2 regions of the Streptomyces sp. NPDC037271 genome follow, and region 1 is predicted to be linked to the other one. Evidence: predicted binding sites of a transcription regulator. Region 1 holds the regulator's gene; the other holds the start of a gene.
What was found. The regulator HspR, encoded in region 1, represses chaperone genes until heat shock. The targets are predictions, from matches to a motif close to TTGAGNNNNNNNNNCTCAA.

Region 1 (3,407 bases):
CCAACGACATCCTCGGTGACCCCAAGAAGCGCAAGGAGTACGACGAGGCCCGCGCCCTCTTCGGCAACGGCGGTTTCCGCCCGGGGCCGGGCGCGGGCGGCGGCGGCACGTTCAACTTCGACCTGGGCGACCTCTTCGGAGGCGGCGCCCAGGGCGGGGGCCAGGGTGCCGGCGGCTTCGGCGGCGGGCTCGGCGACGTCTTCGGCGGCCTGTTCAACCGCACCGGCGGCGGTCCCGGCACCGGCACGCGGACCCAGCCGCGGCGCGGCCAGGACATCGAGTCCGAGGTCACCCTGAGCTTCACGGAGGCCATCGAGGGCGCGACGGTCCCGCTGCGGATGTCCTCGCAGGCGCCCTGCAAGGCCTGTTCGGGCACCGGCGACAAGAACGGCACGCCGCGCGTGTGCCCGACCTGCGTCGGCACCGGCCAGGTCGCCCGGGGCTCGGGCGGCGGCTTCTCGCTGACCGACCCGTGCCCGGACTGCAAGGGCCGCGGCCTGATCGCCGAGGACCCCTGCGACGTCTGCAAGGGCTCCGGACGCGCCAAGTCCTCGCGGACGATGCAGGTCCGCATCCCGGCCGGGGTCTCCGACGGGCAGCGCATCCGGCTGCGCGGCAAGGGCACGCCGGGCGAGCGGGGTGGCCCGGCGGGCGACCTGTACGTGGTCGTGCACGTCAAGGAGCACCCCGTCTTCGGCCGCCGGGGCGACAACCTCACCGTCACCGTCCCGGTCACCTACGCCGAGGCCGCCCTCGGCGGCGAGGTCCGGGTCCCGACGCTGGGCGGCCCGCCCGTCACGCTGAAGCTGCCGGCGGGCACCCCGGGCGGCCGCACCATGCGCGCCAGGGGCAAGGGCGCGGTCCGCAAGGACGGCACCCGCGGTGACCTTCTGGTCACCGTCGAGGTGAGTGTTCCGAGGGACCTGACGGGGAAGGCTCGTGATGCGCTGGAGGCGTATCGCGAGGCGACCGCGGACGAGGACCCGCGGGCGGAGCTGTTCCAGGCCGCGAAGGGAGCTTGACGGGATGGACGGTCGTCGACGCAATCCGTATGAACTGACCGAGGACACCCCGGTCTACGTCATCTCGGTGGCGGCCCAGCTCTCCGGCCTGCACCCGCAGACCCTGCGCCAGTACGACCGCCTCGGCCTGGTCTCCCCGGACCGCACGGCCGGCCGCGGCCGGCGCTACTCGGCCCGCGACATCGAACTGCTCCGCACGGTGCAGCAGCTGTCGCAGGACGAGGGCATCAACCTGGCCGGAATCAAGCGCATCATCGAACTGGAGAACCAGGTCGCCGCGCTCCAGGCCCGCATGGCGGAGCTGCAGGACGCCCTCGACGGCGCGGCGTCGGCGATGCGCCAGCGCGAAGCGGCGGTGCACGCCTCGTACCGCCGCGACCTGGTTCCGTACCAAGAGGTACAGCAGACCAGCGCGCTGGTGGTGTGGCGGCCGAAGCGGCGCGGTCAGTCCCCGGACTGACCGGCCGTACCAGGCAGAACGGCTGTGACGGGCCCGGGGGTTCGACCGGACCTCCGGGCCTGTTCGCAACGGTGATGTCTCATTGGTCTAGTACTTCTTGACGATTTCGTGAAGACAGCGTTGGCTTCCCTCACCTGGGTCACCACAACACCCGTGTGTCGGAAGGTAAGCGCAGTGAACAGCCGTGCCCGTCGTATCGCCATATCCGTGGCCGCGTCCATGATGACCTTCTCGCTGGCCGCCTGCGGTGCGCTGGACGCGTCGGAGAGCAGTGACGCGGCGAGCCCGACCAAGGGCAACGACATCACGGTGGGACTGCTGCTTCCGGAGAAGGACAACACGCGCTACGAGCAGTTCGACTACCCCTTCTTCAAGGCGAAGATCGCCGACCTCACGCGCGACGAGGGCAACGTCAAGTACGCCAACGCCGAGGCGAGCCCCTCGAAGCAGGCCGCCCAGATGCAGCAGATGATCGACGACAAGGTCGACGTGATCGTCCTGGACGCGGTCGACGCCAAGTCCATCAGGGGCAGCGTGCAGAAGGCCAAGGACGCCGGCATCCCGGTCATCGCCTACGACCGGCTGGCCGAGGGCCCGATCGACGCCTACATCTCCTTCGACAACGAGCTGGTCGGCGAGGTCCAGGGCCGCTCCCTCATCGAGGCGCTCGGCAGCGACGCGGACAGCTCCGACAAGATCGTCATGATGAACGGTTCGCCCACCGACCCGAACGCCAAGCAGTTCAAGGCGGGGGCGCTGGCCCAGCTGACCGGCAAGGTGACGATCGCCCAGTCCTTCGACACCAAGGACTGGAAGGCGCAGAACGCCGAGGCGAACATGATCGAGGCGATCGAGAAGATCGGCAAGAAGAACATCGCGGGCGTCTACTCCGCCAACGACAGCATGGCGGGCGGCATCATCAAGGCCCTGGAGGACGCGGGCGTCACCGATCTGCCGCCGATCACCGGCCAGGACGCGGAACTCGCCGCGGTGCAGCGGATCGTCACCGGCGAGCAGTACATGAGCGTGTACAAGTCCTACCCGCAGGAGGCCGAGAGCGCCGCGGAGATGGCCGTGGCGCGGGTCCAGGGCCGGGACATCCAGTTCGACGCGCTCGCCCGCGACAAGGTCGACAGCCCCACCCACAAGGGCATCCCCGCGCAGCTCGTGCCCGTCGTCGCCCTGACGCGGGAGAACATCGAGCAGACCGTCGTCGCGGACGGCTTCTACAAGGTCTCCGACATCTGCACCGCCAAGTACGCGGAGGACTGCGCGGAGATCGGGCTGAAGTAGTCCCGCTCCGTCCCCGGCACACCGCGCCGGGCACAGTGGCCGCAACCAGCGTTTTCCGGCCGTCGTTCCCTGCGGAGCCGTGTTGCGGACCCGGTCCGGGCCGCGCATAGTTGCGCTGCGGAAGGAGCCGGAACCGGGGGTGGGATGGGCGATGGCCGGGCACGGGGCGGATGAGCATCCACACGGTGCCGACCGGCTGTGCGCGGCCGGGGACCGCATGTACTCCCGGGCCGTACGGCGCGGCCGGGTGCCGCGCCGGGACGCCGAGCCGGTGCCGTGCCTGCTGGAGCTGGCCCTGCTGCACCCCGACCCGGACGACATGGACTGGCTGGTGCCGACCTCCCCGCAGGAGGTCATGACACGGCTGCTGCGCGGGGTCCACGACGAGGTGAGCGCCAGTCAGCGACGGGTGGGCTCCGCGGTGGAGGCCTTCGAGCGTTACGCGGATCTCGGACGGCAGACGCAGACGCAGACGCCGGCCGCGGCCGGGGGCGCGGCGATCCGGGTCCTCGACGGCCTGGCCCGCATCCACGCGGCGATGGACGAGGCGACGCAGGCGTGCACGACGGAGGTGCTCACCGTCCAGCCCGGCGGCATCCGGCGTGAGCACGAACTGTCGGAGGGACTGCACC
Region 2 (3,407 bases), on a different contig from region 1:
CGCCGGTGACCGCGAGGCCCGTGGCCACGCCCGGCACCGAGGTGCGCCGCTCGGCCGGTTCCTGGGCGGACTCGGGCACGTGGTGCGGCCGGCCGATCAGGGCGCGCAGTTCGCCGTCGGTGACGGTGAAGGGCAGCTCGCGTTCGCCCAGTTCGTGCTGGGCCGCCACCTTGCGCAGCAGCCGGGCGATGGACCGCTCCAGGGTGCGTACGCCCGCCTCGCGGGTGTACTCGGCGGCCAGCTTGCGCAGCGCGCCCTCGTCGACCGTGACCTCGTCCTTGTCGAGCCCGGCGCGCTCCAGCTGGCGCGGGAGCAGGTGGTCGCGGGCGATGACGATCTTCTCGTCCTCGGTGTAGCCGTCGAGGCGGACCAGCTCCATGCGGTCGAGCAGGGCCTCCGGGATGGCTTCGAGGACGTTGGCCGTCGCGAGGAACACGACGTCGGACAGGTCGAGCTCGACCTCCAGGTAGTGGTCCCGGAAGGTGTGGTTCTGGGCGGGGTCGAGGACTTCGAGCAGGGCGGCGGCCGGGTCGCCCCGGAAGTCCGAGCCCACCTTGTCGATCTCGTCGAGGAGCACGACCGGGTTCATCGACCCGGCCTCCTTGATCGCCCGCACGATCCGGCCGGGCAGGGCGCCGACATACGTACGCCGGTGGCCGCGGATCTCCGCCTCGTCGCGGACGCCGCCGAGGGCGACGCGGACGAACTTGCGGCCCATCGCGTGGGCGACGGACTCGCCGAGGCTGGTCTTCCCGACCCCGGGCGGGCCGACGAGGGCGAGTACGGCACCGCCGCGCCTCCCGCCGACGACGCCGAGCCCCCGGTCGACGCGCCGCTTGCGCACCGCCAGGTACTCGGTGATCCGCTCCTTGACGTCGTCGAGGCCCGCGTGCTCGGCGTCCAGTACGGCCTGGGCGCCCCGGATGTCGTAGGCGTCCTCGGTGCGGACGGTCCACGGCAGTTCGAGGACGGTGTCGAGCCAGGTGCGGATCCAGGAGCCCTCGGGCGACTGGTCGGAGGACCGCTCCAGCTTGTCGACCTCCTTGAGCGCGGCCTCGCGGACCTTCTCCGGCAGGTCGGCGGCCTCGACGCGGGCGCGGTAGTCGTCGGACTCCTCGCCCTCCTGCTCGCCGTTGATCTCGCGCAGTTCCTTGCGCACGGCCTCGAGCTGACGGCGCAGCAGGAACTCCCGCTGCTGCTTGTCGACGCCCTCCTGGACGTCCTTGGCGATGGTCTCGGCGACGTCCTGCTCGGCCAGGTGGTCGCGCAGCTGCTGGGTGGCGAGCCTGAGGCGGGCGACCGGCTCGGCGGTCTCCAGGAGCCGGAGCTTCTGCTCGGTGGTGAGGAAGGGCGAGTAGCCGGAGTTGTCGGCGAGCGCGGAGACGTCGTCGATGGCCTGCACCCGGTCCACGACCTGCCAGGCGCCGCGCTTGCGCAGCCAGGCGGTGGCGAGTGCCTTGTACTCCTTCACCAGTTCGGTGACCTGGCCGGGCAGGGGGTCGGGCACGGTGTCGTCGACGCGGGTGCCCTCGACCCACAGGGCGGCCCCGGGTCCGGTGGTGCCGGCGCCGATCTTCACGCGGTCCCGTCCGCGGATCAGGGCGCCCGGGTCGCCGTCGGCCAGCCGGCCGACCTGCTCGATCGTGCCGAGGACGCCGGTCGTGGCGTAGGTGCCGTCGACGCGCGGGACGAGCAGGACCCGGGGCTTGCCCGGCTCGGACCTGGCGGCGGCCTGGGCGGCCTCCACCGCGGCCCGTACCTCGGCGTCGCTCAGGTCCAGGGGGACGACCATCCCGGGCAGCACCACTTCGTCGTCGAGCGGCAGCACGGGCAGGGTGAACGGTGTGAAGGCGTCGGACTCAGCAGCCATGATCTCCCCTTCGGCATTCAAGTTGAGTTACACCGACTCAATGAAAGCGAGTCCTTGATTGTTCCCCCCAGCGTGTTCGCTCTGAGCGATCAAGAAGCGGAGGTTCCTCGTCCGCTCAGCCCCTCCGGTCCCCGCAGGCGAGAGCGCGGCCGGACCCCACGGCATTCCCCCTGCCAGGCGGCCGGGCCCCACGGCATTCCCCCTGCCAGGATGGGTCGATGCCCATCACTTCCCATGACTCCCACGACCACGGCATCCCCGAAGTGCTGGACCGTCGCGAGGGCCCGCACGGCGAGGTCGTCCTGCGCCGGCACGGGGCACTGCTGCAGATCATCGCGAACGGCTGCTTCCTGATGGACACCTCGGACGGGCACTCGGAGCGGCGGCTGGTGGACGCGGCGGCCGACGCGCTCGCCGCCTCCGACGCCCTCGCCGGCCGTGCCGTGCGGAACGCTCCGCACCTGCTCATCGGGGGACTCGGCGTCGGTTTCTCACTCGCACACGCGGCCGCCGACCCGCGCTGGGGCCGGATCGCGGTCGTCGAACGCGAGCGCGCCGTCATCGACTGGCACCGGGGCGGCCCGCTGGCCCCGCTGTCCGCCGAGGCACTGGCCGACCCCCGCACCGAGATCGTGGAAGCGGATCTGGTGCGGTACGTCAATGAGACTTCCGACACGTACGACGCCCTCTGCCTCGACATCGACAACGGCCCCGGCTGGACCGTCACCGAGGGCAACGACGGGCTCTACGCACCGCCCGGACTGGCGGGCTGCGCACGGGTGTTGAGGCCCGGCGGAGTGCTCGCCGTATGGTCCGCGCAGCCCTCTCCGGAATTCGAAGAAACCTTGCGTAATGCCGGGTTCCAGCAGGTGCGTACCGAAGAGATCCCCGTTGCCCGGGGCGTTCCGGACGTCGTCCACCTCGGCGTCGGACCTGGATAGCAAAGGCGCGGTGAATCCCCGTACGCTGCTGACCTGACGCGGTCGTTCAAGCGTCGATCGCAGTCATGCGCAGACGAGGAATCACCCCACTGATTCCGGTAAGCACACCTCAGGGGCGGGCGATGGAGCAGACACAGACCTCCCACAACGGCACGGCGACGGCTACCCCGGGCGCCCAGCGCCGGGTGCTGGTGGTCGAGGACGACCAGACGATCGTGGACGCCATCGCGACCCGCCTGCGCGCCGAGGGGTTCCTGGTGCAAACGGCGGGCGACGGTCCGGCCGCCGTCGACACGGCCGAGGCGTGGCAGCCCGACCTGCTGATCCTCGACATCATGCTGCCCGGCTTCGACGGCCTGGAGGTCTGCCGTCGTGTGCAGGCCGCGCGGCCGGTGCCGGTGCTGATGCTCACCGCGCGCGACGACGAGACGGACATGCTGGTCGGGCTCGGCGTGGGCGCCGACGACTACATGACCAAGCCGTTCTCGATGCGCGAGCTGGCCGCGCGCGTGCACGTGCTGCTGCGCCGGGTGGAGCGGGCCGTCGTGGCCGCCTCGACGCCGCGCAGCGGCATCCTGCGCCTCGGCGAGCTGGAG

Region 2: the regulator HspR is predicted to act here: its motif matches at 1,893-1,911, upstream of lon (endopeptidase La).

What each region holds. Positions count from the first base shown of each region.
Region 1 is NZ_JBVJVN010000006.1:282,742-286,148, reverse strand. It holds gene dnaJ (molecular chaperone DnaJ) at 1-1,022, shown strand, start outside; gene ACZ7G3_RS14765 (heat shock protein transcriptional repressor HspR) at 1,027-1,482, shown strand; gene ACZ7G3_RS14760 (sugar ABC transporter substrate-binding protein) at 1,657-2,775, shown strand; gene ACZ7G3_RS14755 (helix-turn-helix transcriptional regulator) at 2,927-3,407, shown strand, end outside.
Region 2 is NZ_JBVJVN010000001.1:864,859-868,265, reverse strand. It holds gene lon (endopeptidase La) at 1-1,870, opposite strand, end outside; gene ACZ7G3_RS03980 (spermidine synthase) at 2,089-2,811, shown strand; gene ACZ7G3_RS03975 (response regulator transcription factor) at 2,934-3,407, shown strand, end outside.